DNA from 4 places in the Aeribacillus sp. FSL W8-0870 genome. Region 3 is predicted to be linked to each of the others. Evidence: riboswitches for the same ligand, from Rfam matches in the RefSeq annotation. Region 3 holds a riboswitch; each other region holds the start of a gene.
The links. Region 3 has a riboswitch for thiamine pyrophosphate ahead of tenI (thiazole tautomerase TenI). Riboswitches for the same ligand answer to the same signal wherever they lie in the genome.
Positions count from the first base shown of each region.

Region 1: it holds a riboswitch for thiamine pyrophosphate, as region 3 does, so the genes downstream of both, thiT (energy-coupled thiamine transporter ThiT) here and tenI (thiazole tautomerase TenI) in region 3, are expected to answer to the same signal.
Region 2: it holds a riboswitch for thiamine pyrophosphate, as region 3 does, so the genes downstream of both, thiC (phosphomethylpyrimidine synthase ThiC) here and tenI (thiazole tautomerase TenI) in region 3, are expected to answer to the same signal.
Region 4: it holds a riboswitch for thiamine pyrophosphate, as region 3 does, so the genes downstream of both, NSU02_RS07665 (acetylornithine deacetylase) here and tenI (thiazole tautomerase TenI) in region 3, are expected to answer to the same signal.

Region 1 is NZ_CP150165.1:3,495,297-3,503,440, reverse strand. It holds gene NSU02_RS17030 (hypothetical protein) at 155-403, opposite strand; gene NSU02_RS17025 (PLP-dependent aminotransferase family protein) at 469-1,908, opposite strand; gene NSU02_RS17020 (carbon-nitrogen hydrolase family protein) at 2,768-3,724, shown strand; gene menC (o-succinylbenzoate synthase) at 3,989-5,098, shown strand; gene thiT (energy-coupled thiamine transporter ThiT) at 5,140-5,700, opposite strand; TPP riboswitch at 5,770-5,873, opposite strand; gene NSU02_RS17005 (DUF418 domain-containing protein) at 6,046-7,281, shown strand; gene NSU02_RS17000 (DUF2179 domain-containing protein) at 7,385-7,930, shown strand; gene NSU02_RS16995 (DUF1992 domain-containing protein) at 7,952-8,144, shown strand, end outside.
Region 2 is NZ_CP150165.1:2,837,435-2,845,578, forward strand. It holds gene floA (flotillin-like protein FloA) at 1-162, opposite strand, end outside; gene NSU02_RS13820 (NfeD family protein) at 179-1,462, opposite strand; TPP riboswitch at 1,655-1,770, shown strand; gene thiC (phosphomethylpyrimidine synthase ThiC) at 1,906-3,648, shown strand; gene NSU02_RS13830 (galactosyldiacylglycerol synthase) at 3,696-4,805, opposite strand; gene NSU02_RS13835 (hypothetical protein) at 4,948-5,502, shown strand; gene NSU02_RS13840 (GatB/YqeY domain-containing protein) at 5,981-6,427, opposite strand; gene rpsU (30S ribosomal protein S21) at 6,447-6,620, opposite strand; gene NSU02_RS13850 (Na/Pi symporter) at 6,963-7,910, shown strand; gene deoC (deoxyribose-phosphate aldolase) at 7,984-8,144, opposite strand, start outside.
Region 3 is NZ_CP150165.1:1,238,012-1,246,155, reverse strand. It holds gene NSU02_RS06060 (CotO family spore coat protein) at 1-6, opposite strand, end outside; gene fabI (enoyl-ACP reductase FabI) at 285-1,061, opposite strand; gene thiD (bifunctional hydroxymethylpyrimidine kinase/phosphomethylpyrimidine kinase) at 1,160-1,972, opposite strand; gene NSU02_RS06045 (ThiF family adenylyltransferase) at 1,987-3,000, opposite strand; gene NSU02_RS06040 (thiazole synthase) at 2,997-3,764, opposite strand; gene thiS (sulfur carrier protein ThiS) at 3,771-3,974, opposite strand; gene thiO (glycine oxidase ThiO) at 3,982-5,094, opposite strand; gene tenI (thiazole tautomerase TenI) at 5,081-5,695, opposite strand; TPP riboswitch at 5,835-5,943, opposite strand; gene NSU02_RS06020 (monovalent cation:proton antiporter family protein) at 5,998-7,851, opposite strand; gene mgtE (magnesium transporter) at 7,877-8,144, opposite strand, start outside.
Region 4 is NZ_CP150165.1:1,588,497-1,596,640, reverse strand. It holds gene NSU02_RS07690 (energy-coupling factor transporter transmembrane component T) at 121-918, opposite strand; gene NSU02_RS07685 (ATP-binding cassette domain-containing protein) at 930-2,387, opposite strand; gene NSU02_RS07680 (ECF transporter S component) at 2,399-2,974, opposite strand; gene tenA (thiaminase II) at 2,990-3,670, opposite strand; gene tenA (thiaminase II) at 3,688-4,365, opposite strand; gene NSU02_RS07665 (acetylornithine deacetylase) at 4,398-5,663, opposite strand; TPP riboswitch at 5,788-5,888, opposite strand; gene NSU02_RS07660 (DUF4149 domain-containing protein) at 5,954-6,622, opposite strand; gene NSU02_RS07655 (TlpA disulfide reductase family protein) at 6,852-7,307, opposite strand; gene NSU02_RS07650 (peroxiredoxin) at 7,400-7,948, opposite strand.

The DNA.
Region 1 (8,144 bases), 1.8 Mb from region 3:
ACGTTTTTGGAGCTATGAAAATTCAATGAAAACCAAAATAAAAAACCTCAACTAACAACCATGCTAAACGTCATTCGTTAGCAAGGGCTAGTCGAGGATTTAGGTTTAAATATATTTAGTTCATTATTGTTTGCATAGGTTCGTTTCTTTAGCATTAAAACAGAAAAATAAGACATACAATGAGGATGACAATAAACAATAAGGTATAAATCCATGTCAACGAGCGAACATTGCGAAAGGAGCTTGTTTCATATTCCCTTGACCTTGCAAGTTCATCATGGGGACTGTTCCCGATCGCTTTATATGTTTCTATTTTGTTTCCTACTTCTTTTCCGATAAACGCAGTTAAAATGAGTGCAAGTACACAAATAATAATGCCTACGGTCAATAACATACTATACATAAAACCATCTCCCTGTCTCTTTACATTGTGGTAGAGAATTTTGATAATCACCTGAAAATAGGAATTTATTTATGCTGAATATTATAAAATGCATCAGCAAATCTTTTTATTCCTTCATTTATATTTTCTTCATTTTCTCTTGCGAAGGTAAAACGGACATATTTTGTACTTGATCCAAGTGTTGAGCCCGGAACATAAATAACCCCGCGCTTGATCGACTCTTCTAGCAGCTGGATCTCATTAAAGTCTTTCTTTATTTTGCACCATAAATGAATGCCTCCTTGCGGGATATAAAAATCAACATCGTCTTTTAAGTAGAATCGAAGGCTTTTGACAATTTGATCCCTTCTGTTTTCGAGCCGTTTGACTAAGCAGTTGATATGGGCATCGAAGTCGTCAGATTCCAGAAAATCATTGGCAATCCATTGAGTAAAGCTGGCATGACCGAAATCCACTTGCTGTTTGGCATCAGACAATCTTTCAATCACAGGCTTTGGTCCAATAATCCAACCAATTCGCAAACCAGAAGCAACAATTTTCGACAATGAGCTGATATATAAGACATTTCCATGCTCATCCATCGATTTTAGCGGGTAGGTTTCTTCCCTATTAAAGGACGTTAAACTGTAAGGATCGTCTTCAACAATCGGTATTCCATACTCAGACGATATTTCCAATATTTTTTTCCGTCGGTTTTTATGAAGGAAAGCACCTGATGGATTTTGGAAAGCAGGATTTAAAAAGATCATCCTGATTCGATGTTTTTTATGCAATTGAAGCAAATCATCCGGGTTTATACCGTCTTTGTCAACTGGTAAATAGAAAGGTCTTATTCCGGTTGATTTAAAGACCGGGAGACTGTAATAATACGAAGGTTCTTCTAATGCTATCGCATCACCCGGCTTTAATAAGCATTGGACGATTAAATATAAAGCTTGCTGCGCTCCTGATGTGATGAGAATGGAAGACGGATTTGTCTCAATTCTCCGATATTGTTTCACATGCTTTGTGATAGTTTTTCTTAATATCTCATTCCCTTGAGGATGATCATATCCCAGGCTTCCGATAAATGACCGTGTCGAAATGATTTCTCGCAAGGAGTCGATTGGAAAAAGATCTTCCGACAATTCACCGCTAGCTAAATTGATTAGTTTATGCTCTTCCATCTCTTTGCGTATTCTCTGGGTCACAGGCAAATTCGGCAAGAACGATCCTGCCTCAATATACCGATTCCAGCTTGGTACACGCTTCTTTGTCATGCCCCATATATCTTTGCTGATTGTTGTTCCGCTTCCTCTCTTTCTCTCGATAAGTCCGTTTGATTCTAATTCGTCATATGCAGCCACAACTGTGCTTCTGTTTATTTGCAGCTTATTGGCCAAAAACCGTTCAGAAGGCAGCGGTTTATCAGGGGGAAATGTGCCATCCGCAATTCCATTTTCAATATATTCAGCCAGCTGTTTATATATAGGCTTTTTTGCATTTCGATCCGGTTTCCAGTCCATATGCTTCACCCTTTTGATCTGCTTGGCACTTCCTGCAATATGGCAAGTTAATCAGGTTCTTTGTTATTTATCTATAGAATGTTCCTATTGAACATAATCGAAAATGTTGTTATATTCATCAAAATTTGAACCTGTTCAAACATTAATTATAACGCTAGATGAAAGAATAATGCCCATCCAATTCAGTAACATTTTACCCATCCACTTTTATTTTAACTTGGAGTTTTTAGCACATGATTTGAACGCTGCTGAAAAATCATTATCTTTTGTAACATGGACGCAATGCTTAAAGCTGTCCTGCCCGATTTTTTCTTTACTTGAAGTTGAAAACCCTTAAAATAGATGTGCGATTTTCGGCAAATTTATTTCACTTTATGGTTCGTCTTGGATAAATGGCTGTTGCAGTATTGAAATTGGATGATTGACAAAATCTTTGATTGGATGGTCCAAAAATTTTTGAACATTTTTATTATGAATAATATACTCCAATTCAAACCGTTTCTCATATTTTACGCTTAATGCTTCTATAGAATTAAGTGTTGATAGTTAGTTCGACACTCAGCCACAGCTGTATTGTACAAAGGAGCATGCTAAGAAATTACCATTAAATTACTTCAGATGAGATATCACATGAAAAGCTCTCATGGAAAAACATAATCCAATTATTTTGAACTCTAATATATGGGCCGGCCCTTCTATGCTAAAAAAGAGGATTATTCAAAGTGTTTTCCTTCCTGTGCAGATTTTTTTATGGAAGATGAATAGGGGGGCAACTTCCGAAGGTTATTGACTTTGAAGGTTCATGAGCTTCGGCATTTAAGATGGCTTTAGATTTTTCAATTTGGTGGAGGGGAAGAATATGTCGAACAGAGCACAAAAGGTTAAAGTTGCTGTTATACAAGCCTCATCTGTTATTATGGACCGAGACGCCACGACAAAAAAGGCGGTTAGCCTCATACATCAAGCTGCTGAAAAAGGAGCAAAGATTGTTGTATTTCCTGAAGCTTTTATTCCCGCTTATCCTAGAGGCTTATCTTTCGGTACAACGATTGGGAGCCGTTCGGCTGAAGGGAGGAAGGATTGGTATAGATACTGGAGCAATTCTGTAGCTGTTCCGGACGAAACGACGGAACAACTGGGCGAAGCGGCTCGAAAAGCAGGTGTCTACCTTGTGATAGGCGTTACAGAAAGGGATAATGAATTTAGCGGCGGGACACTTTACTGTTCTGTTTTATTTTTCGATTCTGACGGACAGTTGTTAGGAAAACACCGCAAATTAAAACCGACTGCAGCAGAACGGATTGTTTGGGGGGAAGGGGATGGAAGCACATTACCAGTGTTTGACACCCCTTATGGAAGAATAGGGGCGCTAATCTGCTGGGAAAATTATATGCCGTTAGCAAGGGCTGCGATGTATGCACAAGGAATTCAAATTTATATTGCCCCAACGGCTGATGCAAGGGAAACTTGGCAGTCAACAATCCGCCACATTGCTTTGGAGGGGAGATGCTTTGTTTTGTCTGCCAATCAATATGTGACAAAAGATATGTATCCGAAAGATTTGGCTTGTTATGATGAACTTGCTTCTTCACCTGAAATAATGAGCAGAGGTGGTAGCGCGATTGTTGGACCGTTGGGCGAATATGTGGCAGAGCCCGTATTTGGCAAGGAAGACATCATCATTGCAGAACTGGATATGAAACAAATCGCCTATAGCCAGTTTGATTTTGATCCTGTTGGGCATTATGCAAGACCTGATGTTTTTAAATTGCTAGTCAACAAAGAGAAGAAGACAACTATTGAGTGGAAAAATTAATCTCATGATGAGACTCGTTTCTACGATTGATCTCATTATTTATTTGAGATTTTGCAGTTCAATAAACAATAAGGGAAATAAAGAAATCCCTTGCTCCTTTACATTAAGAAAGCGTTTATTTTATAATTAGTGTAAAACAAACGTTCGAGTGGATTCGCTATTTTAAGAAATATTTTCCGGGAAATATCGAGCCCTCTGGCGAATGGCAATGATTTTGTCGAACTTAGCTGAGAGCTTGTTTAAAAAAGGAGATGCTCTTAATTGATAAAAATTAAGAAAATTGTTTTGCATATATTACAGATGCGTTTGAAAGCCCCATTTTCTACTAGCTATGGAGACATTCACGATCGCGAATTGTTGATCGTAGAAGTAAAGGATGATGATGGTGCAGCCGGTTTTGGAGAAGGGGTTGCTTTTTCCATTCCATGGTATACAGAAGAAACCTTGAAAACAACTGTGCACATGATCGAAGATTTCCTCATTCCGATTTTATCAAAGACGACGTTTCATCATCCTCGTGAGTTGGCTGAATCGTTTCGTTTTATTCGCAGAAATTATATGGCAAAAGCGGCTTTGGAAGGTGCCGTGTGGGATCTATATGCAAAACAGCAAAATATACCTCTTTCACAAGCTCTCGGGGGAATGAAAAAAGAAGTTGAAGCTGGGGTGAGCATCGGTATTCAGCCAACAATAAAAGATTTAATCAGTCTTATTGAACAATATCAGGAGGAAGGATACAAGAGAGTAAAAATAAAGATTAAACCAGGTTGGGATATTGAAGTAGTTAAGGAAATACGGAAGCATTTTCCGAACTTGGATTTAATGGCTGATGCGAACAGTGCCTATACATTAAAAGATATAAATCATCTAAAACAATTGGATGAGTTTCAATTAATGATGATTGAGCAGCCTCTTGCGCACGATGATATTGTGGATCATAGCAAACTTCAAAAAGAATTGGACACACCGATCTGTTTAGATGAAAGTATTTGTTCCTTCGAAGATGCTCGAAAGGCTGTTGAACTTCGAAGCTGCAAAATTATGAATATAAAAATCGGCCGTGTTGGCGGTTTGACAGAAGCAAAAAAAATCCATGATTTTTGCAAAGAGCAAAATGTTCCAGTTTGGTGCGGAGGGATGCTTGAATCAGGGATTGGACGGGCCCATAATATAGCCTTAGCGACACTTGAACAATTCACACTGCCAGGAGATATATCCAGTTCATCTAAGTATTGGGAAGAAGATATTATTGAACCGGAAATATCGGTTTATAATGGAAAAATTGCCTTGCCTGATAACCCGGGGATCGGTTTTCATGTAAGCCGTGAAAAATTAAAAAAATACACTGTTGAAACGAAAGTATTTACCCTATAAACAAAATTATCCTCTGCATGTTTTGCAGAGGATGATTTTGTTTATTTTACAACCAATCTTGGCGCTGCCATAATGAGAATAACAGTAACGACAGCGCATAATACAAACGCTCCTATCATCGTAATGCCGTTTACGATCAAAGAATAAACGACCGCTGACATTCCTTCTGGTGCATATTCTCCGAAGAAAAAGACACCGCTGATAAAATGCCAAAAATAACGTGCAAAAGCTCCGATGAAGACGCCAAAGATGATGAAAACAAGAGCAGAGCTTTTCTTTCCATCTTTCAGCTTATTTTGGATAGTTTTGCTGAAAAGACCGGCTAAACCGATAAAGGAAAAAGCTAGAAAATAGTCGATGAAGCCTTGAACAGGCATCAGGATGTATGCATCACCTAATACAATTTGTAATAATCCCCATAAAAAGCCGGAAATGAAGCCAATCTTTGCACCGGATCGAAACGATAATATGAGTACAGGCACCATGGCAATGGATATAGAAATGGCTGATGATAATTGAATGGAAGGGAGAAGATCAAGTATAACTGCCAATGCTGCAAAGATTGCTGCTTCTATTAATAGTAATAAGCGATTTTTTTCCAAAAATAAAACCCCCTGTATATTATTTGCTATCAACAAATATCCATAAGGGGGAAAAAGGCTGTATCATGGATCAGTATACTTCCACATCCCTACGCTAGCATTAACTAACAGGTTCAAAGGGTCTGGACGAAATATCCGTCCACTCTCAGCATATAGCTCCCCTTGTGGATCTGTTGATATTCGAATCTTATGTCTATCATAATAGACTATAAGAAAATTGTCATTCTTTTTTCGCTATATTCAAATAAATTTAAACACGATAAAGCTGAAATGCAGCCTTTGGACAAAAAATAATGAAAAAAGGGCGTTTATAATAAGAACTTTTTTCAGAATGGGGGTTTTGATTTGAATCTTAATCGTGAGCGTTATGAAGTAGTGGATGTGGTGCGGGGGGCTGCGATATTTGGAATTTTACTTGTGAATATGGCGCATTTCAGCTATCCAGATGTATATTTATACCAAATAGGCAGCGAAAATTTTTTTACTGAAACATGGAGAACATGGGATTTTCTAACGAGAAATATTTTGGAAATATTTGTGCAAATGAAGTTTATTACAATGTTCTCATTATTGTTCGGATTTGGAATCATCATCATGGAGGAACGGGCTTTAGGAAACGGCAGGAACTTTGTTTCTATATATATACGCAGACTGGTGGTGCTTTTTGTATTTGGACTAATTCATTCATTTTTCATCTGGGATGGAGACATTTTAATGGATTATGCTGTGCTGGGGTTTCTTCTCCTTTTTTTCCGGAAGTGTTCCTGGAAAACTCTTTTGGTATGGACTGTATGTTTATTTAGTTTATATTTGCTCCTTATTGGTTTGATGACGGCTGTATCCAATGGTGAGGATGCTTTAGTCCAAAAAAGAGAGCAGGCTGCCTTACTGGAAGAGGAGGCAAGAAACGCAATCCATTCATATCAAAACGGAAGTTTTACTGATATTTTCCATCAGCGTATTCATGATCGGCTTTTTTACATGTCTATGTCTGGCATGTGGCCTTTTCAACCGCTTGTCTATATAATAAACATGCTCCCATATATCAGCATGTTTTTAGTTGGCATGATATTTGCGAAACAAAAGCTTTTTCAAGAACCGGAGAAGCATCGAAGGTTATTAACAGCCATCTGGTTTTTCGGGCTTATCATTGGGCTTCCGTTAAATATTTTTGCGGTCAGCGCTGAAAATAGTTTTTACATGGTGTTCGGTGCACCATTTCTCATGTTGTTTTATGTGACCTCTCTCATATTTTTATATTTTCACCCAATCTGTCGGCAAATTGTTAAGAAGATTGCGCCTGTTGGACGCATGTCATTGACAAATTACATCATGCAATCTGTTATTTGTACATATATTTTTTATCATTACGGATTGGGATTGTACGGTAAAGTATACCCCTTCGCCGGTTTTTGGCTTGCACTCGCAATTTTTGCCGTGCAGCTTATCATCAGCCATATTTGGTTTAAATATTTTCAATTAGGGCCGTTGGAGTGGGTATGGAGAACAGCGATGTATTTCAAGCGCCAGCCTATTCGCATGAAAAAGGAAGTTTTGAAGCATAATAACAGATCAAGATGAATTGTAAAAATGTAGTTTCAAATCTCAGATTTTGAGTTTATGATAGCCCTTTCTTTTCGAAAATAATTTATAGTATGATGGAACAAAGGAGTGTCTAGGCAACATGTTTCTACAAGCAATTTTTATTTTTTTGCTGCAATTATTGTATGTACCAGTATTGACGATCCGAACTATTTTGTTAGTGAAAAATCAAACAAAGGCTGCTGCTGGTATAGGTTTGCTAGAAGCAGCGATTTATATTGTCGCTTTAGGAATAGTTTTTCAAGATTTATCTAATATTTACAATATTAGTGCATATATTATCGGTTTTGGTGCAGGGCTGTTGTTGGGCGGTGAACTGGAGAAAAAGCTGGCTTTTGGATATGTAACATACAATGTGAATTTAATGGATAAAAATTCCGGATTAGTCAAAAAATTGAGGGAGGCTGGTTTTGGGGTTACGGTCTTTCAAGGAGAAGGAATGAATTCGATTAGGTATCGTTTGGAAGTTGTTGCCAAACGGTCTCGGGAGGAAGAATTTTTAAACCTTGTCAATGAAATAGAACCAAAAGCGTTTTTAAGCTCATATGAAATTCGTTCTTTTAAAGGCGGATATTTAACAAAAGCGATGAAAAAGCGGGTAAAGCGTTTAGAAAAAGAACGAACATAACGGTCGAAGGGAGGATGAAGCGTGGATATATTTGCAAAAATTGCTGAGGATCGGATCAAAAAGGCATATGAAGAGGGAGAGTTTAAAGAACTTCCCGGGATGGGGAAGCCTCTCCCGCATGACGATTTGTCTGATATTCCGGAAGAACTCCGAATGGCTTATCGTCTTTTGAGAAACGCCGGAATGGTCGATCAAGAAAATGACTTGAAAAAGG
Region 2 (8,144 bases), 1.6 Mb from region 3:
GACTCTGCGCAGCCTCATTCCAATAAGAGTCAAAATACTGATGCGAACGCCAGCTGCCAGAGCTGAAATCCAGAGCATAATCGGCACAAAAGAGAACAAGATGCCAAGCAAAATAAGACCTAATACGATAAGACCTAGTAAAAGAAAAAATGTTACGTCCATGTGATATACCTACCTCCTATTCATTTTCATTAATAGCTCTTACAACAATTCGTGAGCCTTCTACTTTAACAATTTTCACTTTTTTTCCTTTCTCAATATACGTTCCTTCTGTCACAACATCCAATCTTTCCTCTCCATCGGTCATTACTGTTCCTGCCGGTCGTAAAGCAGTCACAGTTACACCCGTTTTCCCAATTAAATCTGTACGATTTTGATTGGATACATAACCTTTCTCCGTGCTGATTGAATCATTTAAAATAATTTTTTTAAACCATTTCATACGCTTACCAATCACCTTTGACATGATGAATATTGTGAATATCGAAATGGAACCGGCAATAAAAAGAGAAACCGCCATATGTCCTATATGATCAGCTGCTAAAAATAAACTTAAAAGGACTGAAAGAAAACCGATTGCTCCAATAATTCCTCCTGGAACAAACAACTCTGCAATTATAAGCAGAACCCCAAGCACGAACAAAACAACCGTTTCCAATCCCGCAAGCCCTGCAATAAAATGACCGAAGAAAAACAAAAACAGTGCCAATAGTCCAATAAAACCAGGAATGCCAAACCCAGGAGTGTACAATTCTAACACAAACCCTAAACCGCTAATCGTTAATAATATCGGAATGGTATACATGTTTGTTACAAAACGGGCTATTTTTTCAGCAAACGTCTCCTCAGTCTCCTGGACTTTTGCACCTTCCATTCCGATCGATTTCAAAAGCTCTGCCCGGCTTTTGGCGATGCCTTCACCATACCCGACTTCCATCGCTTGTTTTGCTGTTAATGTTAGTAATTCTCCTTTTTCTGCACCATATTCGGGCATATCCAAGCTGCTGTCTACCATCGCCTCAGCGAACATAGGGTCTCTGCCATGAACCTCAACAGCATTTCTCATCTCTGCTTTCCAAAACGATTGCACTTTTACTTCTGCAGCATTGCCATTGGAGTCAATGACAGCCGCTGACCCAATGGTACCGCCAGGATGGTAATATATTTGATCAGCCCTTAATGCTATATAAGCCCCTGCAGAAATCGCATGTTTATTTACATAAGCGATTGTTTTGATATCTGTATCCATAATCATTTTGCCTATTTCTATCGCTGCCTCTAAAGCACCGCCAGGAGTGTTCAATTCAAAAACAATGACATCCGCCTTCTCTTTTTCCGCCTCCTGAATGGATCGTTTAATAAAATGCACCAATCCTTTTTCAATTGTATTTTCAATCGGAATAAAATAAACGGTTTTCCCTTCAGCTGATTTGGCATCAAAAGACGCACAAATAATCGACAAGATGAGCAGCAGAGCGCAAATAGCGAAAAACTTATTGTTTGATTTCAGGCCTCTCCCCCCTTATTTTTTGCCTAATATTATTACGGACAATTGCGCAGAAAGTTTCAAAAATCAACAATTCTACAAACATCATGAAACGAAAAAATATTTTCATTATTTTTCATATTATGTTACTATTAAAAAAAATATATAACCATCTACTAGGGGTGTCCAATTAGCTGGACTGAGAGAAGAACGCGCCTGAAGTTCTTCAACCCTTTGAACCTGATCTGGATGATGCCAGCGTAGGGAAGTAGGTAGCGGGAGTATTTGTATTGCCTTCTTTTTCTATATTGAATTGATCGGGTTCGTGCTAAAGCGAACCCGTTTTTATTTTTCACATCCCATCTCCCCTCCTATTTTTCTATGCACATCTTCAGATAAAAAAATGGAGGAGGAGAAAAATGAAACATTATTTCGAAAACATGCAGTTTCCAGCAAGCAAAAAAATTTATGTGACTGGGTCAAGACCCGATATTCGGGTTCCGATGAGGGAAATTCAATTAACTCCCACGAAAACGGAAGCGGGAACGTTTGAAAATGAACCTGTAAAGGTTTATGACACGAGCGGTCCCTATACAGATCCTGATTTTCAGGCAGATATTCATAAAGGTTTGCCGGCTGTACGCAAACAGTGGATTTTAGACCGTCATGATGTTGTAGAATATGACGGGCGCCAGGTAAAGCCTGAAGATAATGGATTTCGCAATTGGGAAGATCACAATATTGCCACACCTTTTCATCGAAAGCCTTTCAAAGCAAAAAAAGGTGCTGTCGTTACACAAATGCACTATGCAAAAAAGGGGATCATCACCCCAGAGATGGAGTTTGTGGCGATTCGTGAAAACATAAATCCTGAATTCGTTCGTCAAGAAGTCGCTGCCGGCAGGGCCATTATTCCGTCCAACATTAATCACCCGGAAAGTGAACCGATGATCATCGGCCGGAACTTTCATGTAAAAATTAATGCCAACATTGGCAATTCAGCTGTAACATCGTCAATCGAAGAAGAAGTTGAGAAGATGCTTTGGGCCATCCGCTGGGGCGCTGACACAATTATGGACCTGTCAACAGGAAAAAATATTCATGCAACAAGAGAATTTATCATCCGCAACTCGCCCGTGCCGGTTGGAACCGTCCCGATTTACCAAGCGCTCGAAAAAGTAAATGGCGTTGCTGAAGAGTTAACATGGGAAATTTACCGTGATACATTAATTGAGCAAGCAGAACAAGGGGTCGATTATTTTACTATACATGCCGGCGTGCTGCTTCGCTATATCCCTTTGACCGTCAAACGGACGACCGGAATCGTATCCCGCGGCGGTTCGATCATGGCGCAGTGGTGTATGGCGCATCATCAAGAAAACTTTTTATACACTCATTTTGAAGAGATTTGCGAAATTTTAAAAACATATGATATTGCCGTTTCATTAGGTGACGGCTTGCGTCCCGGATCTATTCGAGATGCCAATGATGAAGCGCAATTTGCCGAATTGAAAACGCTCGGTGAATTGACGGAAATAGCCTGGAAACATGATGTCCAAGTCATGATCGAAGGCCCTGGGCACATTCCGATGCATAAAATTAAAGAAAATGTTGATTTAGAAAATGAAATTTGCAAAGGGGCTCCTTTTTATACCCTCGGTCCATTAACGACCGATATTGCTCCCGGCTATGATCATATTACGTCAGCCATTGGAGCAGCCATGATCGGCTGGTACGGAACGGCCATGCTATGTTATGTAACTCCGAAAGAGCATTTAGGCCTTCCCAATAAAGAGGATGTGCGCCAAGGTGTTGTTGCTTATAAAATTGCAGCCCATGCCGCAGATTTGGCAAAAGGGCATCCAGGCGCCCAAATAAGGGATGATGCTTTATCAAAAGCCCGTTTTGAATTTCGCTGGAACGACCAATTTAATCTTTCTCTCGATCCTGAACGGGCACGCGAATATCATGACGAAACTTTGCCGGCAGAAGGAGCGAAAATTGCCCATTTTTGTTCTATGTGCGGTCCAAAATTTTGCTCGATGAAAATTTCCCACAATTTAAGAAAAATGGCCGGTTCAAGTGATTCTGATTTCGTTCAGGAAGGTTTGAGGCAAAAAGCAAAAGAATTTATAGAGGGCGGGTCATCCCTTTATCGATAAATAATTTTCAAACTAATGCTCCTAGAAGCTTTAATGGCTTCCAGGAGCTATTCATTCATTAAACGTTTGATCAATCCCGCTGGTTCAATCGGAGCTAAACTTTTATGATATTCATCCACTTTCGATAAAAATTTTGATAGCTGCTTAGATTGCAGCGCTCGAATAATGGAGTCCGAAATATTTGTTTCCTCTTGCCAATTTCGAAAATCAAACACCATCCCGAATTTTGTTAATTTCTCCAAATTTATTTCTTCCTGTCCTGGAAGAGTGTGGTATACAAATATAGGAATTTTTTTGTATAAACATTCGCTGATTGTCACACCACCGGGCTTTGTCATGATAAAATCGACGCGATTGTACAGATCGTTCATTTGTTCTCTTGAAGAGATGTAAGGTAAAGGAGTAATTCGTGGATGGTTTTGTTTTATTAATCGATCATAAAGCTTTCTGTTTTTTCCGCATAACACCATATAATGGATATCATCATCGCGGCTGATTTTTTCCGTTATCTTCTCTATTGAACCGACGCCTGAACTTCCTCCCGAAATTAATCCTCGATAAAAACGCATGCTATGTACATGTTCATCTTTCCTTTTTGTAAAATTTGGGTGAATAGGAATCCCTGTAACAAAAATCTGTTCTTTTTTTATACCTTTTTCGAGCAAATAATCTTTCATATATGAGTGACCGACAAAATGATAGTCAATTTCTCTTTTTCCCCAAAGATGATGAATAAAAAAATCTGTGTATACATTGATAACAGGGATGTTGATTTGAGAAGAGGCTTTCAGCCTGGCAAGCAAGTAGGAAGGAAGAGCATGGGTACAAACAATCATTTTCGGATTCAATTCATCAATGATCTTTTTTAAATGGCGGAGAAAAAGTGCCTCATAATGGAAAAACCTTTTGCCGCTCTTTTGTTCCGCAAGCACTGACCTGTGGTACATATGGCTGTATGATTTAGGAAAACGGCCAATCCATTGCAAATAAAAGGAAGATATCAGCCTTTCTATTTTTCCAAATTTCGATGACAAAAGGTCCATTTTTTCGCAATGAATGTCAGGATCAAGCCGTAACAACCCTTCCATTAGGGCATCAGCTGTTTGATGATGGCCTGAAGGTATGGTCAAAAAAGGAAGATATAAAATTTTTTTCATATCGCTCACCATTGTTATTGATGGAGTTCTTTAAAAGTTTTTTCTTAATTTCTCATGGCTATTCGAAAAAAATTTTTTATAAATAAAAACAATTCGTATGCTAAAAAATAAACTGTAAGAAAAAAAGTGAAAGGTGTTGCAAATGGGAAGGTTGAGATATTGTTTTTTTAAGTTTTGGTGCCTATTGGATCCCATTTATTACCTTTGTTCGCGGCTTGAGTATGTGAGGGACAAGGAGAATAATCGTGACATTTTCCGGGTTCGATTGACAAAATATAAAGGAAGGGAAATAATTCTTTCAGACGGTACAAAAATTAAAAAAAATGATCTTCTGTTAAAAATACATCTTCATAACGTCTATTTAATGAAGGAACTGAATCATTTTAAGAGCGAAATTCAAAAAGGAAGATACATTTACTCTAAAACAGAAAAAGGGCTGCCAAATATCGTTCAATACTTGCGGAATCATTCACAATTTCACAATGTGAAAGGGATTATTGGAATAACTATTTTAAATAAAGGCTCTGAACGGCTGGGCTTTGAAACGTTTTCCATTCAAAATCCATTTTATAAATGGTATAAGCTTTTGACATTTACCCCTATGTATTTCATCATTCAATATCGTTTCGATAGCTTGAAGCGGCCGCCGAAATATTTAATGATGTCAAAAGAAAAACTGCTCAAACTATATGGATAGAACGGTTTTCCCTTCATCAAAAAAGAGCGTATGAACAGCTCAGGCGCCGCTTATACGCTCCGTCATGTTGATCCCGTTGAGGTTTCAATGAAAATATTTGGGTTAACTCCGAAATAAATCCTTTCCCTTTCAGAGCAAATAGTGCTGTCGTTTTTCCCTGTTCTCACAGCTAGATAGACGTGTGCTCTTTTCGATAGGTTTTCCTTTATTGCCGCCGTATTTTCCCGATAATCTTCATTGAGATCAGCGATCTTTCCGAATGTTTTCCTTCATTGTTGCCCTCTGCTCAATTTTTTGCGGACATTTGCATAGCAGCTATATTCTTTCGCCGACAAGCTTGCTATCAACAACTGAACCACTATTGATGAATTGCAAGGCAGCTACATTCATTAATCGACTGCCGCAGTCCATAGGATGAATCCGCTGCAAAAACTTAAAAGCTTGCCGCACATAGAAAGCGGCAAGCTTTTTACTCGAATTATGAAAGCAAATCCTGAACCAATTTATTAACAAGCGAGCCATCTGCTTTTCCTTTTACTTTTGGCATAACGGCTCCCATTACTTTCCCCATATCGGATTTGGACGTTGCGTTCACTTCCGAAATTGTTGTTTTAATAATTTGTATTAATTCCTCTTCAGATAATTGCTCAGGCATATATTCAGTTATTACTGCAATTTCAGCTTTCACTTTTTCAACTAAATCTGAACGACCTGCATTTTCAAATTCTTGGAGGGAGTCTTTACGTTGCTTTAATTCTCGAGAAAGTACCGTTAATTCCTCTTCTTCAGTCAACTCACTTTTTCCGAGTTTAATCGCTTCATTTTGCAAGGATGCTTTTACCATGCGAATGACTGAAAGGCGATCTTTCTCTTTATTTTTCATCGCTTGCTTCATATCTTGATTTAAACGCTCAAGAAGACCCATAATTAATATACACCCTCTTTTAATATTTACGCTTTCTTGCAGCTTCAGATTTTTTCTTGCGTCTTACGCTAGGCTTCTCATAAAATTCGCGCTTTCTATATTCCTGCAAAGTACCAGTTTTTGATACTTGGCGTCTGAAGCGGCGAAGAGCATCCTCAAGCGATTCGTTTTTACGTACGATCGTTTTAGACATCCTTTTTCCCTCCCTCCGAACAAAGCCAGTTCATGTTCCTTATCAAAAAGAACATTTACTAAGTTAGTATAATATAATCGATTTATTTGGTCAATGTTCAAAACATCTTTCCTATTCCTTATGACTTTTTTTTACCGGACAGGTTTACAAGACTGTTTTATATCAGCTTTTGTATGGAAGAATTTCCAAATTCATCATGTATATAAGGAAATGATTCAAGATCGTTTGAAAGCCGCTAAACAGCTGTCTGAAAAAATATAACTAGTTCGATTGAAAAAAATTACTCGTTCATAAGGTCTTATTGTGACACCTTGTCCATAGACTGTTGATGAGGTGGTTTTCATGGGAATGCAATTGCTGTTATTATTTTTTTCTTGTTTCCTTTTATTTTTTTGCGGAATGGCAATGATGAAATACGGATTTCAGCAAATGTCCCATAGGCAGCTGGAGAAATGGCTGTACAACTGCACGAATGCCCCAATCAAATCCTTTCTAACCGGCATGATTGCAACAGCTCTTGTTCATAGCAGTTCTCTAGTGATGGTGATTACAGTTAGTTTTGTTTCCGCTGGTTTGTTAAAGTTTAAAGATGCAATTGGAATTATTTTAGGTTCCAATGTCGGGACGACCTTTACGACCGAATTTCTAGCCGTTGAAATAGATGACTATTTAGGGATGATGTTTGCAATTTCTCTTCTTCTCATGCTTTTTAAAAACAGAATTTTATTTTCATTAGGCTGTTCATGCTTCGGCATATCGTGTATTTTTTTAGCTTTGAACGGGTTTGAAAAAGCTGCTTTTCTTTTGTCTGACCTGCAGGTTATGTCTGATCTACTTGCCAAATCGAGTGACCATTTGCTTTTTTCTGTCGGAATAAGCGCGGTCTTCACCGGAATTATTCAATCATCAACTGCATTAATCGGAATTGTCATGAGCTTTATGAACGAACAGCTGCTGCCATTAGAAACAGGATTAGCTTTTGTTCTCGGCGCAAATATCGGCACCTGCATTACAGCTTTATTGGCCTCGATCGGCTCTAAACAAGAAGCGAAATATACTGCTTTTGCCCATCTTTGGCTGAATGTGTTTGGAGTGATCCTGTTCGTTCCGCTTATTCCTTTTTTCGCAAATAATTTAAAATTGTTAACAAATGAACCAGATTTCCAAATCGCTCACTTTAGTCTGATTTTTAACCTGATAACTTCTTTAATCATTCTCCCGTTTGCGAATCAATATGCAAATTTTGTATTATGGTGGACAAAAACTATTTCAGCATGGATAAAAAAATAATCCCGCAACAAACTGCGGGAAAACTTTTTTAAACTAAATGTAAAAAATCCAGCAATTCTGTGATTATAATAGATTAACGTTCACTTCCTTTTATAATCGCCACTCCAGAACTAGTACCAATTCTTGTCGCACCGGCTTCTATCATCATGATCGCAGTTTTATAATCGCGGATTCCGCCAGATGCTTTCACGCCGAATTTCGGACCTACTACTGCACGCATAAGCTTCACATCGT
Region 3 (8,144 bases):
AATCAAGTTTGATCGCCACCCTCTAATATGATTTCTCTCATTATTTTATGACACGATAGAATGAAATCATGACGGAAATCTAACTTTTTCTTATGACAAAAGAGCATTTGAAATCGCTGCACATTGACACAAAAAGTCGTAACAGAACATCAACAATAAATCCAAGCTTCACGGCTTGAAATAGTGGCACCTTGAAGCTGACAGCAAAATTTCATTTTATCCTGCCATAAAAAAAGATTAATCTTGTGCGAGTAACGCACACAGATTAATCTTTTTCAGCTAACTTAATAACCTAAAATATGAAAACCTGAATCAACATGAATCGTTTCCCCTGTAATGCCGCGGGAAAGATCGCTGAACAGGAACAACGCAGTGTCTCCAACTTCTTCTTGTGTTGTGGTTCGGCGCAGCGGAGCACGTTCTTCTATTTCCTTCAGAATTGAATTAAAATCACTGATACCTTTTGCCGAAAGCGTACGAATCGGACCAGCGGAAATGGCATTGACGCGAATATTTTCTTTACCTAGATCGTTCGCCAAATATTTCACGCTAGCATCCAATGACGCTTTCGCAACTCCCATTACGTTGTAGTTTTGAACGACTCGCTCACCGCCCAAGTAAGTTAATGTAACAATGCTTCCGCCTTCTGTCATCAAAGGACGGGCTGTTTTCGCAACCGCCGTTAAAGAATAAGAACTGATGTTGTGGGCCAACAGGAAGCCGTCTCTTGTTGTGTTCAAATATTCACCGCTCAGCTCTTCCTTATTCGCAAAGGCGATACAATGAGCGATACCGTGAATCACACCAACCTCGCTTTTAATTTTTTCAAAACACTGCTCGATTTCTTCATCCTTTGTTACATCACAAGGCAGCACGAGATAATCTTCCCGTCCTAACGAATCTACAAGCTCTCGAACCGATTTCTCCATTCTTTCGCCCACATATGTAAAGATCAATCTTGCTCCCGCTTCATGCAAAGAGCGGGCAATTCCCCAAGCAATGCTTCGCTTGTTAGCAACACCCATGACCACAATGTTTCGGCCTTCCAAATTCAATTTCATGGAAAATCCTCCTAAACATTATTACAAGTTATTAATACCTGATCATAATTATAAAGGACAAAAGAGAAAAAAGCCAGAACATATATGTCCGGCTTATGTTATTTAGAAGTAGCTAAATTTCTTTTATATGCCCAATGATTGGTAGGACCGTGGCCGCCTCCAATGCCTAGTGCATTTTCTACAGCAAGATGGATAAACTCTTTTGCGGTTTTTACGGCTTCGATAACGTCTTTACCTTTGGCGAGCTCAGCTGTCAGCGCAGCAGAAAAAGTGCAGCCTGTTCCGTGCGTATGCTTTGTGTTTACATAGTTGCCTTTAAATTCATAAAAATCATACCCGTCAAACAACAAATCAATGATTTCGCTGTCCGACGGCTGATGTCCTCCCTTTATGATCACATGCTTTGCTCCCATTTGGCAAATTTTTTTCGCAGCTTCTTTCCGATCATCAAACGATTTTATCTCGATGCCCGTGATCGCTTCCGCTTCCGGGATGTTCGGCGTCACAATAAACGAAAGCGGAATTAAGTCGTTGATGAGCGCGTTGATGGCAGACTCTTCAAGTAATGGATGTCCGCCTTTTGCAATCATTACTGGATCAACGACAATTTTTTCCCATCCATGCTTTTGAACTTTATTTGAGACGATTTGGATAATTTCTTGATTAAAAAGCATTCCTGTTTTGACCGCATCTGGCGATAAATCTTCAGCAATTGCATCAAGCTGACTGATCACCCCTTCAGCCGGAACAGGGTAGACGCCATGAACACCTAATGTGTTTTGAGACGTAACAGCCGTGATCACGCTCATTCCGTATACATCCAACTCCTGAAAAGTTTTCAAATCTGCCTGAATTCCCGCGCCTCCCCCTGAATCGGACCCGGCAATCGTCAACGCTTTTCCGATGGTCATAAACACACCTCCATTTAAGCTCCGAAGTAACGTTGATAAATAGCTTTTGCTTTCTCTTCTTCCTTAGTGCCGTGAATTAATGCTCTTCCGTCTTGAAAAAGCACAACGCGGAAATCATCCGCCTGAAAGGAAATTAAATAAGCATTTCCTTTTAAGTCTTTCACGATCGGGCGCAAACGATTGGTAATTTCTGATAGCGAAATCTTCTGTTTTTGCTGCGGACGTATTTGTACGGTATTCCTTCCGCACAAAACCGCTGTTTTTAATCCATTTTCAACCGACAAATATGGATATGTCGGGTGATGTCCGCACGATGGGCAGTCGGCCTTTTTTAATTTTGTCATGTCCACTGCAGAATGCTCCCTTGTCCAAACATCAAATGAAACTAACTGCTTGGACACCTCTCCGCTGACTAAATATTTAAGTGCCTCTGCTGTTTGATAAGAGGCGACGATTTGCACCGCCGGGCTGATCACGCCAACTGTATCGCACGTCATTCCGTCAGACGGAATCGCTTGGAGCATACAATGGAGGCATGGTGTTTTTTTCGGAACGATGGAAACGGTCATTCCATAACTTCTCACTACTGCCCCATAGATCCAAGGTATTTCGTGTTTCATTGCTAAATCATTGATGAAAAATCTCGTTTCAAAATTGTCAGTTCCATCGATGATAAGGTCTACATCCTTTACATGTTCAATAAAATCAATTGAGAAATCGCCCACAATCGCTTCAATCGAAATGTTCGAATTGATTTCCTGCAAATGTTTTTTGGCAGCAACCGCTTTTGGCAGCTTTTGTTTCGCATCCTCTTCCGTATACAGCTGTTGACGTCCGAGATTGCTCCAATCGACATAATCACGGTCAATGATGGTTATTTTACCGATTCCAGCACGGGCTAACATTTCAGCGCTTGCGCAGCCGAGTGCTCCAGCTCCAACAATGAGCACATGGCTTTTCAGCAATTTTTTTTGTCCCTCTTCTCCAATAGGAGAAAACAAGATTTGGCGAGAATATCGTTCCATTATGTCGTTAACATTCCTTCCGTTGGACTGCTTGCTTGTGCATACCGTTTTTTCGGAATGCGTCCTGCTTCATATCCAAGTCTGCCTGCTTCAATCGCCAGCTTCATTGCCTTCGCCATTTTCACAGGATCTTTTGCACCGGAAACAGCTGTATTTAATAAGATTCCATCTGCTCCCATCTCCATGGCGAGTGCGCAATCTGCCGGCGAACCGATTCCGGCATCAACAATGACTGGAATATTAGCTTGCTCAATAATAAATGATAAATTGAGAGGATTGACAATTCCTTGGCCTGATCCGATCGGAGATGCTCCCGGCATGATGGCATGAACCCCTAATTCTTCAAGCTTCTTCGCCAGAACAACATCGTCTGAAGTGTATGGAAGAACAATAAAACCTTCTTCCAATAACATCTCTGATGCCTTCAATGTTTCAATCGGATCAGGGAGAAGCGTTTTATCATCTCCAATTACTTCCACCTTAATCATATCACATAATCCTGATGCTTTAGCAAGTTTAGCGATTCTGACTGCTTCCTCCGCAGTTTTTGCCCCGGCCGTGTTCGGCAGAAGCGTATATTTCGATAAATCCAACATCTCCAAAAAATTTGGCTGTGAAGGCTCGTAAATATTCATTCTTCTGACGGCAAATGTCAAAATTTCAGCACCTGAGGCTTCCACCGCTTCTTTTTGTGTCTCAAAAGACGGATATTTTCCAGTTCCTAACATTAATCTCGACTGAAATGTTTTATCACCTATTTTTAACATGAATCATCATCCCCCTCCAACAAAATGGACAATTTCAATTTGATCACCATCATTTAATGTCTGGATACTGTATTGTTCTTTTGAAACAATTTCACCATTTCGTTCAACGACAACAATTCTTTCCTGTAATTGAAAAAAGTTCAGCAAATCTTCTATGTTCCGAACACTATTCTCCACTTCCATCTGCTGGCCGTTGATGCGAAGTTTCACTGTTTAATCACCTCCCTTTCGCATCAGAAAGCAATCGGTTTAAAGAGAAGGTATGAACATAACGCTCATATTGATTCGTTTTCAAAATCATGTCTTTTACGATTAAGCTTGTAATCGGCGCTAGAAGAATGCCGTTTCGATAATGGCCGGTCGCAAAAAAGATTCCCTCATGCTCCGGGTGCTCTGCAAAATACGGCCAGCCGTCAGCTGTTTGCGGCCTGAGCGACGACCAAGCACTAACGACTGGTTCAGACCCGATTTCTGGCATAATTTTCTGAACCTTTATCATTAATTCGGATACTCCTTTGACTGTCGGGTTCGTATCCCAGTCGTTTTCATAAGAAGTTGCTCCAATAATAACGGTGCCGTCTTTTTTCGGTACGATATAACAGTGCTCGTAAAACACTGTTTTGTTGATCACCAGTTTTTTCGGTTTTATGGCTAAGCATTCTCCTTTAACAGGCTTCATTGGATTTTTCAGCCCCAGCTTTTCAAAGAAAAAGCCACTCCAAACTCCGCTTGAAACGACGACTTTTCCACATATAAAAACTCCTTGGGAAGTGACAAGCTTGTATGCTTTTCCCTCTTTAATCACGTCGAAAACAGGACATTGTTCAAAAATAGATGCACCATATTTTCTAGCGCCTTTCGCATATGCGTGGCAAACAGATGAACCTTTCACTTGGCCGTCATGCTTAAGCCAAAGAGCTCCGGCAATGTCTTCAGAAACATGTGGCTCATTTGCCAGTACGTTTTCCCTTGAATGCCATTCTAGCTCATCCTCATCTGCAAGCGATTGCAGGGATCGGCCTTCTTCCTCAGTAAATGCAAGCCGATACATGCCTTCCTGAACAAGCTCAATATCCACACCGGATTGCTCCAATAATTCTTTTGCAAGGCTCGGATATAAATTTCGGCTCTCTAAGCATAGCTCAAAAAATATGTCTCTTTTTTCATTTTCAGAATGGGCACCCAGCATTCCTGCTGCAGCGGATGTCGCTTTACCTCCGATTTCGCCGCTTTCAAACACGGCGGTCTTCAGCCCTGCTTTTGATAGCTCATAGGCGATCCCTTGGCCGATGACCCCTCCCCCGATGATTCCAACATCAAAAACGTTCATTTGAAAAAGCTTCCCCTTTCCTGAAAAGTTTGGCAGCGCTCTCTGGATCTTTCGAAGAAAAGATATAGGACATAACGGCAATACCGCTTGCTTTTTTTTCTAAAACCTTTTGCATATTATCAGGCGTGATCCCGCCAATGGCGATAATGGGAATATTGACGTGTCCAACGATTTTTCCAAGCAAATCTGTTCCCTTTGCCGGAAGTCCTTTTTTACTGTTCGTTTCAAAAACGTTTCCGAAAAAACAATAATCTGCTCCGTCTTCTTCTGCTTTTACCGCTTCATCTAATGAATGGACGCTGACACCGGCTTTTATTTGCGGAAAAGCGCTTTTCACTTTTTTTATCGGCAGGCCGGTTCCCGGAAGATGAACATTTTGAACGCCTGTTAGGAGCGCAACATCGAGCCGATCGTTGATAACAAGCTGTTCTCTCCTTATCCCTTTTGCCAAAAGCTGTTCTACGAGATGAATGATCTCACATGGTCTTTTATTTTTTTCTCGTATATGAACGTAATCAACATGATCTGATATGGACAAAATTATGCGTATTAGCTCGTTGACCGGTTTTGTTCCGTCTGTTACGGCATGAAGTTCCAACATTGTACATTCCTTTCATGAGAAAGACGCCCACACTCGTCTTTCAAGGTTCAAAACTGGAAAGCAGCTGTCCAAGGGTGAGACTGGAAACAATAAAAAACCACCTTCCTTGCTGGAAAGTGGTAATGGAATATCAGACACATGTTTCAAATTCCCACTTCCCTACGCTGGCATCATCCAGATCAGGTTCAAAGGGTCTTAAAGTCAACACTTTAATCTCAGCCTTTCCAAAGGCTCCCCTAGTGGATGCTTATTAAATTTTCATACTAATTTCATGCTATCACAATTTGTTTTGTTTGCAAATATTATTTGCTAAATTCCAGCTCATCTTTTAACTCATTTACATATTTGCGGGAACCCGTTACAATCAAGCGGTCCCCTTTTTTCAATTCGGTATCGCCGTGAGGTACAATGGAATCTTCACCGCGAAAAATCCGGACAAAGATACAATCTCCCGTAAACGGAAAGTATCGAAGCTTCATTCCATCATATTTTCGGTTATTCATATTAATTTGATAAAGAGAGTTGTCTTGGTTTGTTAAGATCCGCATAACACCAGGCGATTCAATCAAAGCCCTGAGCAGCGTTTTTGTTGACAGCATGACGGAAAATACGCTGATCCCCTTTTCTTTTAATGTTTGATCCAACTCCGGGGAAGAAATGGAGGCGATGACCTGTTCTACGCCGCATTCTTTTGCATATGTCGCAATTTCCGCATTTCTTTCTTCATCCCCAGTAGCCACTACTACTATATCAGCTTCCATTATATGGTGTTCATTCAATGATTCTATCGAATAGTCTTTCAATTCTTCAATTTTAAACACCGATTGAGCAGTCCCGTTTTCAATTTTGTCTTGCTGTGTATGATATACGGTTGCTTCATACAAATTTTTATCCAATTCTCTTGTGACTGGAAGGGTCATTTGATTTGCACCAATAAAAGCAATTTTCTTTTTTGGCTGCACCGCCATTTTTTTGGGGAATAATTTTTTAAATCCTATCGGCGTGATAATGCTTGTTAACACGGCAACTACTATTAATGCGTCAGCCATTTGCTTATCAATCAATTCGATTCGCTGTCCAATTTCAGCTGCCGCAATAACTAATGATAAAGTAGCAGTCAACAAAAACGCCGCCGCAATCGTTGTATTCGTATCATACCATTTTCTCAGCACAAAAACGGGAATAAACTTTGAGATCAAGAGGGCGAGAAATAACAAAGGAATTAACAAAAGAAGATTCGGATCTTTGATCAATTCCCATAAATCCAATTCCACCCCTACCATGACAAAAAAGATCGGGATTAAAAAACCGTAACCAAACGAATCTAGCTTTTGCACCAAGTCTGAATTAGGCGATAAAAGCGAGACTAAAACTCCCGCAAGGAAGGCGCCTAAAATATTTTCTGCCCCAAGCGTTTCCGATAAACTGACAAGCACTATTATTAACGTAAAAACCGCCCTTGTTCCAATTTGAACCGTTCCTTTTGACATCGATTTAATAAAGGATCGACTTTTAAACCTTTTGCCAATGAAGTAAAGCAGTACGCCTGCTGCAAACAAAAGAAGCAGAAGCCATGTATTGCTTTCTCCTTCGCTGTTTAAGGAGACAAAAACCGCCAGCAAAATCATGGTGACAAGGTCGGCTATGACAGCCACCAGCAAAATAATTTGGCCGATGTTTGTTTTCATAATTTGCTCGTCTTTCAACGTCGGCACTACTACTCCTATAGAAATCGTTGAAATCACTAACGTCATGAAAAAGGCATTGCGGATAAATCCCATCCACATTAACAAATACGATAAAAGTAATGAAACAACGAAAATGCCAAGAAAAACAATTGACGCAACCAAAAAAGTATGAGGAGCTTTTTTTCCGTTGGGCAGCTTTTCTTCTTTTTTCTTCCCTTTGGAGAAAATGGTGAAATCAATCTCAAGCCCGCTTAAAAACATGAGAAATATAAATCCCAGCGTTGAGAGAGTTGCCAGCCATACATCTTCCTGCACTAAATTAAATCCCGTTTTCCCGATGATTAATCCGACAATAATTTCCGCAACGACGACAGGAATGAATGTCAGTTTGAACCGATGCAGCAAAATCGGGGTTAAAAAAGCGCCGACCAGCACGATGACAAGAGAGGTTACTGCATGTGATTCCATATTGATCCTCCTTTAGCTAATTTTGTTAGAGCAAATAGTTCATAAATAATGTCGCCATGCCAAAATAAATCAAAATGCTGATTATATCATTAATCGTTGTAATAAATGGACCGGAGGCCACAGCCGGGTCAATGCGAAGCCTGTGCATGACAAGAGGAACAAACGCCCCGGCAATTGTCGCAACAGTCAGCGTTGACAATATGGAAAGACCCACTAGCAGTCCTAAGAAAAATTTCTGTTTCCAAATAAAAATTGTCAGTGCAACAACGATTCCGCATACTGTTCCGGTTATC
Region 4 (8,144 bases), 350 kb from region 3:
ACACTGTCCATCGTTTCGTAAGTTGGGACAATCACTTTACTTGGATGCTTTCGGGACTATTCAATCATTTAAATCTACCATGCAGCAATTATGAAAAAGCATTTTGCAGCCGGCTGCCATTTATTCAATATACCTTACATCTGTAACCGGGAAAAACGGAAGCATCTTAGCTGCATAGTAGCTTAACAAAATAGCGATTATAAAATAAAGGACAAAGCAAAGATCGTATTTGGAAAACCCGATTTCGTAGTAAAACGTTCTTTTTGTGTCATTCGAAAATCTTTTCGCCTCCATCGCTACAGCAATTCTGTGCGCTCTGCGAATGCTTTGCGATAGCAGCGGAATCGAGTATGCTTTCAATTTATGAAAAAAATTCGCTAAGCCTTTTCTTTGTTCAACACCTCTTACAATCATCGCTTGCCGTATTGTTTGAAACTCTTCGATCATAATAGGGATTAAACGAATGCCTGCCATAAAGCTGTAAGCATATTTAGGCTTCAACTTTAATTGCTGCATTAACGAATAAAATAAAAAAACCGGTCTTGTCGTTAACGAAAACATTAACCCAAGCAGAGCGAAGATAAGGGCACGAAATCCTAAATGAAGACCGCGATAAAAGCTTTCTTCTGTAATATGGATCAGCCCCCATTTCCACCATGTTGTCTCACCTTTTCCAAAAAAGATCATGGAGGTAGCAGTCGACACAAAAATAAGCACGAATGGAATCAGCAATAAAAGTATGCGCTTCATCGGATGACCGGTAAAAAAAGCAAATAAAAGAAAGGCGGAAACTGTGTAGTTGATTAAAAAATTAATGTTGTGAATAAACAGAACACTAATAAATAAAACGATCAGAAACAATAGCTTTAAGCTCGGGTTGATTTTATGCAGCCATGTTTCTTTTATGTCAAAATCCATTGTAGATCCCCCTATATCTGAACATACATCTGCTCATCCTCACAAGAATGAATTTCATCCTCTACGAGCTTCCCGCCTTCGATCCGCCAAACTCTTGTCGCCATATGCTTTGCTATTTGTTCATCATGTGTCACCATCAAAATGGTAGACCCTTGTTTGCGATAATGTTCTAAAAGCTCCAAGAGCTGAAACGTATTTGATGAGTCTTGCCCAAAAGTCGGTTCATCTAAAAGCATGATCGGCTGTTTTTTAATGATTGAAGCGGCAACACTCAATCTTCTTTTTTGTCCCATTGAAAGCTGATAAGGGTGTTGATGGCGGTGCTTCTGTAAATGAAATAATTCGAGCATTTCTTCTACTTTTGTTCGAATTTCTTCTTCTTTCATCCGTTCAATCCTCAACGAATAAGCAATTTCATCGTAAACTGAATTGGTGACAAATTGAAATTCCGGATTTTGAAAAACGAACGACAGCATGTTGGAAAGCTTTTTTATTTTCTTTGCTTCTTTTTCTAACAGCAAATAAGTGCCGGTCGTTTGTATAAACTGCATCAATGAATGTAACAAAGTGCTCTTTCCGGCGCCGTTTTTCCCCACTATCGCAATCCATTCACCTGCATGAACCTTTCCATATGGTACATCGATTTTGACTTCCTTCTTTCGATATCCTTTAAATTGCTCAAGCTCAATTACGACCTGTTCTTTTAAAGGGGTCTTTTTGTAATACCCCTGCTTATCACGAAGATAATCCTCCCATACACCGGGATACCAAATGCCGTCTTCGCGAATTTCTTTCCGATACCGAGAAAAAATTTGTTCTTTCGGACCGTCTGCGACGATTTGTCCTTTTTGATTAAATAAAAGTATGCGGTCGACAAAGTCAAGAACATGATCAATTTTATGTTCAACGATGATAACTGTTTTATCTTGAGCTGCTTGTTTCATCGTGTCCCATACCGCTTTTGTCCCTTCCGGATCCAGCATTGCAGTCGGCTCGTCCAAAAATAACACGTCTGGATGCAATGCTAAAACAGTGGCGATCGCCAGCCGTTGCTTCATGCCGCCTGATAATGATTGAATGCTGATATGAAGATCATCAAAATGAAGGCCGACCATTTCCAGGTAAACTCGCATTTTTTCATGCATTTGTTCTCTTTTCACTTGCAAATTTTCCATAACAAAAGCCATTTCTTCATCTACATACGGCATGCAAAATTGCGTGTCAGGATCTTGAAACACATATCCCCAAGATGACGGAGTCAAGATTTTTTCTGCTTTCATCGGAACTTCAATAGATTTTGGAATTAAACCGCTTAGCACCTGCAAAAACGTCGATTTCCCACAGCCGGAAGGACCAAGAAGCAAGACTTTTTCTCCCTTATAGAAAGAAGAGGATACATCCTTAAAAAGCAAGGATTCCTCTCCAGGATATTTTAATCGTAAATTTTTCACTTCGCATACTAGATCCATGTTTGCCACCTCTAGTTCAGTGCGTCATAATCTTCATGCGACGCAGGTCTTACTAAATTAGTCACTCCTGTTGCTTCCAAAGATTTCACTAGATAATAGGCAAACGCGCCGGCAATAATGATTGAGCCAATCAATCGAGCTCCAATGAATAATAGCAAGTTCCAAAATACTAAGTCATCTATATAGCCTTTATAAAGATCCATAATTAGCGAACCAGCTGCTGAAGCGGCTGCAGCCAACATGACAACACCGATATTAAACTTTTTATATCGAAAAATCGCAAAAATGATCTCTGCAAATAGTCCTTGGACGATTCCGTAAAGAAGAACCTCTATGCCGAATTCAGAGCCGGTTATAAATTCTGCAGATGCCGCTGCTGTTTCCGCTATCAGCGCTACTCCAGGCTTGCGAATAATAAGAAAGGCGACCGTCGCAGCAATAAACCACATACCGTATATGAGCTGGTCGACATGCAGCCCGATCGGCTTGACCGCATAGTAAAGCGGTCCCCATAGTTTATAAACAATTCCAAAAACGATCGAAATAACAATTGTTACTAGAATGTCTGTCAGTTTTAATCCTTTCATTATGATCAAACTCCTTTATTGACTGATTTTTGGTTCCACTTCCCATTTTTCTAAACGGTAAGCCATTTCCCAAAACGCTAATTCATATTGACTGCTGATGATAAAATGCTCTTCCATTCTTTTTAGATCGGCTTCTATCGTTTGTTGTGCGATTTCATCCAGCCTGTCAATTTGTTCTTCGACAAGCTGCTTAAACCAATCGCCCCCATAAGCCGCAATCCATTGTTGATAAATCGGTTCTTTTGGCTTCGCATCTTTTAATTTTTCGCCAATTTCGTAATATAGCCAATAGCACGGAAGTATTGCAGCAATAATATCGCCTAAGTGACCGTTGATCGCCGCGCGATATAAATGGGAAGTATAGGCGTACGCCGTTGGGGCCGGCTTAAAATTCGCCTTCTCCTCCTCTGTGATTCCCAGCTGTTTGGCAAATGTTTCATGAAGAGATAATTCCGCTTCAAATGTTCCTTGTGCATGCTGAGCCATTCGCGATGTCGTATATAAATCGTTTGCTTTTGCCGCTCCATACGATTGCACTTTTGCAAAATGGCTTAAATAATACGAATCTTGTAAAACGTAATAACGAAAACATTCAAGCGGCAAACTCCCATCAGCAATACCTTTTACAAATGGATGATCGAAGCTGGCCTGCCATATCGGATCTGCTTTTGTTCGAATTTTTTCAGTAAATTTCATGTTCATTCTCTCCTATATTAAGAATTGATTTCGATTGGCCACATTTCTTTTCGTTCAGACATTTCCCAAAACATATATTCGTATTTGCTCGTTGTAACAAAAATATCCTCCAGCCATTTCAATTCTTCTTCCCGTTTTCCTTCTGCAAGCTCATTCATTAAATCTTTCAGCCATTTTGCCAATTCACCGAATTCTGTTGATGCGTACATTTTTACCCACTCGCCGTAAAACTCATGTTCACTGGCACCAGGAATCTCATGTAAGCGTGTGCCGATTTCATAATAGCTCCATGTACATGGAAGGACTGCGGCAACCAGTTCTGCCAATGATCCTCGCTGCGACACATTTAACATGTAGCTTGTATATGCAACGGTTGTAGCAGCAGGCTGAACTTGTTCTAATTTTTCCTTCTCTATTCCTATTCTTTCAGCGTATTGACGATGCAAATCCATTTCCACTTTTAACGTCGAATGTAGAAGATCAGCAAAAACTGTCATTGTTTGAAGATTGTGAGCCTTTAAGCTTCCAAGGGCAAACAGGCGGCAGTATTCGATTAAATAAAGATAATCCTGCTCCATAAAAAAGCGAAATTTGTCGATATCCAGCGTCCCATTGCCGATTCCTTGAACAAACGGATGATGGTAACTCGCTTCCCAAATCGGTTTTGCAGTTTTATACAATCGGTCTGTAAACATTTGAATTACCCCTTTCGCAGCTTTTGTAATTGTCATCGTTTTTTCTGATACCAATCAAATAAAAACGCGATCAGCGATTTTGTAAATGTTTTTAATTGGGGGATGGACAGCTTTTCATTCACCGAATGTGCATCTTCAAGCGTGCCCGGTCCATATAAAACGACGGGAATTCCCGCTTCACTCAGCCAGCCGCCGTCTGTCACAGTAGGGGACATCGTCAGCTTTGCTTCCTCATTAAATGCCAGTTTATGTGCTTTTTGTAATGTTTTCACTCCGAGTGAATGTTCGTCATATGAAAAAGCTGGGAAAATTTCTCCTCGATCTTCAATCATCGATGTGCCGCCCCATTTAAATTTCGGAGGATATTTCCGAAGCCATGGATCAGCCATTGCAACATGATGGATATGTTCTTCAATTTCCCGGATCACCTCTACATAATGCTCTTCCGGGTAATAGTGAACGGTAATCCAAAGGGAACATTTATCGGCCACAAAAGCGGCGTGCCTTCCACCTTCAATCACTGCAGGATTAATTGTGGCAGAACCAGGCGGAAAGCCTTTGCTCGTTTTCATCACTGCCCAATGCTGTTCAAGCTCTCGCAGTCCTTCAATAATTTTCATCATTTTTTCAATCGCGCTTGCCCCAAAAAGCTTCCCGCCGGCATGAATCATTTGTCTTCTCGTGCCATCGTGAAATGTCTCGGGGCTTTCAATCGTAATCCAGCCCGTGATCACCCCGCCTTGCCCTTGTATTTCACAGTTACTTGAATCGACAACGATGGCAAAATCAGCTCGATATCCCCGGTCGCAGCACGATTTTGTTCCTGCTTCGCCTACTTCTTCTCCGACGACGGACTGAAAAATGATATCCCCTCCCGGCTCAATGCCGTTTTCTTGCAGCAGCTTTAATGCAAACAGACTGGCAGCCATTCCCCCTTTCATATCCGCTACACCGCGTCCGTATATGTAATCCCCTTTAACCGTTGCCTCAAAAGGAGGCGTTAGCCATTCTTCTCCCTCTTCGATTGAAGCGACATCAATATGCCCGTTAATAATTAAACTGTGGTAATTTTCTGGATCTTTTCCTTTTTTCGTTCCTACTACGACTGGATCTTGTTCATATAAATCCCATTGATCAATGGAAAAGCCGATGTCTTCCAAATATGAGGCGACATACTTTTGAGCCTCTTTTGCATTTCTTGCCGGAGGGCTCGGCGTTTCAAACGATACGAGTGTTTTTAGAAGATTCAGAAGTTCTTCTTCCCTTTCATCAATTTGCTGAAATAGCGTTTGTAACACGTTGTCTCCCCTTTCTTAACATTTTGTTTTGAAAAATGGTTTGCCAACCAGCCATGTAATGCAAAAAGCCCGTTCCCAATATAAGGGAACGGGCAAGTATATACAAAACCCATAGACAGGTTTCGATATTACTGCACCACTTCCCTACGCTAGTATGATCTAGATCAGGTTCAAAGGGTCAAGGCACACGCCTTTCTCAGCCTTTCGGCTCCCCTAGTGGTATGTTAATATTATGAAATTTTCATTTAATTTCATTAAATCATAAAATATAGAAAAATACAAGCTAACGGTTAATTGATCCTTTTTGCTGTCTTTAATAATTCACGATAACCAATTCGAGTAAATTGCAAATGTTGATCAATATAATTAGCCTTTTTCAAATGCTCGATGGATTGTTCAGAAAAACTGCCGCTAATTTCCTGAAACCTTTGATTAATTTCCACTAACGAATGATTTAATATAAAATCTGCATCAAGCAGCAGGACAATCCGCTCGATCTCAGGATCTCTTTTTAAAATCAAGTTGGCAATCCGGCCTTTCATGAATGCCAGCTCTTGTTGAAGCTTTGAAGCTTCATCCTCTTTTTCTCTAATTTTGGCTCGGTACTTTTGTTTTTCTTCCTCTTCGATACCGGCTTTTGTTAATAGCTCCTCCAACAATTGCGTTTTATCAAGCTCAAGTTTATTTAATTGCTGTTCTTTTCGCGCCATTTCTGTTTCATCAGGCAGCTTTTCGGTTTGAATAGGCTCTTTTCGATCTTCTTTCATCTTTATCATATAGTCTATTTTCCGATAGACAAGGAAGGCGAGAACAACTAAACATCCATTTAATAGCAGAGATATAAAACGCACGACGACGTCGTTAAACGCAAGCAAATAAAATAGGAAAAGGATAACGATGACAGCCAAAAGCACCTTTAATAGATTCATAATGGAAAAAATTTGTGATTGTTTTGCCATCCACCTATGCTCCTTTTTGTTCAAACTAGCATCATTTATTATAGCATGTTGTGATTTGGAATGTGAATCATTTCTTTAGGATTGAGAGCTGGAAAAAGGATGCCGGATGAATGGTAAATGGAGATGCTTATCTTTTGAAAGCTTCGAAGCAATAAAAACAAGTCCTTTCAAAGCCGGAAAGGTATTTCTAAAATGAAAAACCACCTGCAATGTTTTGCAGATGGTTGAATCATTCAGCGTTTTCTGTTTCCGCTAACACCCGATTAACACGTTTTTCCAGCATTTTCATTCCGCTTCCTCCTGCTTGGAAGTGGCGAAGAATGCCGTTTTTGTCAAAAACATAATATGCAGGTACATATTGATTTTCAAAAGCATCGGTTAATTTATGTTCGTTGTCAACAAAGATCGGTTGCGTAATCCCGTGTTCTTCCGCTACTTTTTTAATATCATCAATATCTAAATCCTTTTCGGAGCGAGGCATATGAACAGCTACTACGTTCAGTTTATCTTTATATTGATCGCGGAACTCATTTACTTTCGGCATTGCTTCTTTACACAAATGGCAGCTGATTGACCAAAAATGGATTAATGTTGGTTTTTCACCGATTAATTGCTCTTTCGTTACTTCGCCATTCAGCCAAGTTGTTGCTCCGACTAATTCAGGCATTGGCTCACGTAATTTCATTTGCGTTTCCTCCTTGAAGAATGAATATCAAAAAAATAATCGTTTGAAAAAAGGCCTAACGTACTGCTAGGCCCTTTGAATGAAAAGCTTCATTATACTTTAAGCGTTTCTTGACCAGGCTTCCAGTTTGCTGGGCAAAGTCCGCCAGTTTGAAGCGCTTGAAGTACACGCAATGTTTCATCAACATCGCGGCCAATGTTGTTATGGAATACTGTTTGATATTGAAGTTCGCCTTCTGGATTGATGATGAACAATCCGCGAAGAGCAACTCCTTCTTCTTCGATTAAAACGCCGTAGTCTCTTGATACTTGATGATTTGTATCTGCTGCAAGCGGATATTTAATATCGCCTAAACCGTTCTCTTCGCGAGGAGTTTTAATCCAAGCTAAGTGTGTGTGAATTGTGTCAGTTGATACACCAATCACTTCTGCATCAAGATCTTCAAATTCTTCATAACGGTCAGAAATAGCTGTGATTTCAGTTGGACAAACGAAAGTGAAGTCCATTGGATAAAAGAAAAGAACTGTCCATTTTCCTTGTTTCATGATTTCTTCCAAGCTTACTTTACCAAACTCTTTGTTTGGCAAAACGGCATCCATTTCAAAACGTGGAGCTTGTTTACCAACCAAACGCTCTGCCATTATGTAACCCTCCATTTTAAAATTTTATTTTAAAGGAAACTTTTTGATCGTTTCCTTCAAAAACAAATGAGAATGAATTGAGTATTTTCTCAATATCCTTCCTCCGATTACTATTATATATAACAACAAAATTTTAGTCAATTTTAAATAATAATTAATTTAAATAATCTGTTTTACATTTTCATTGCGGTGAAGA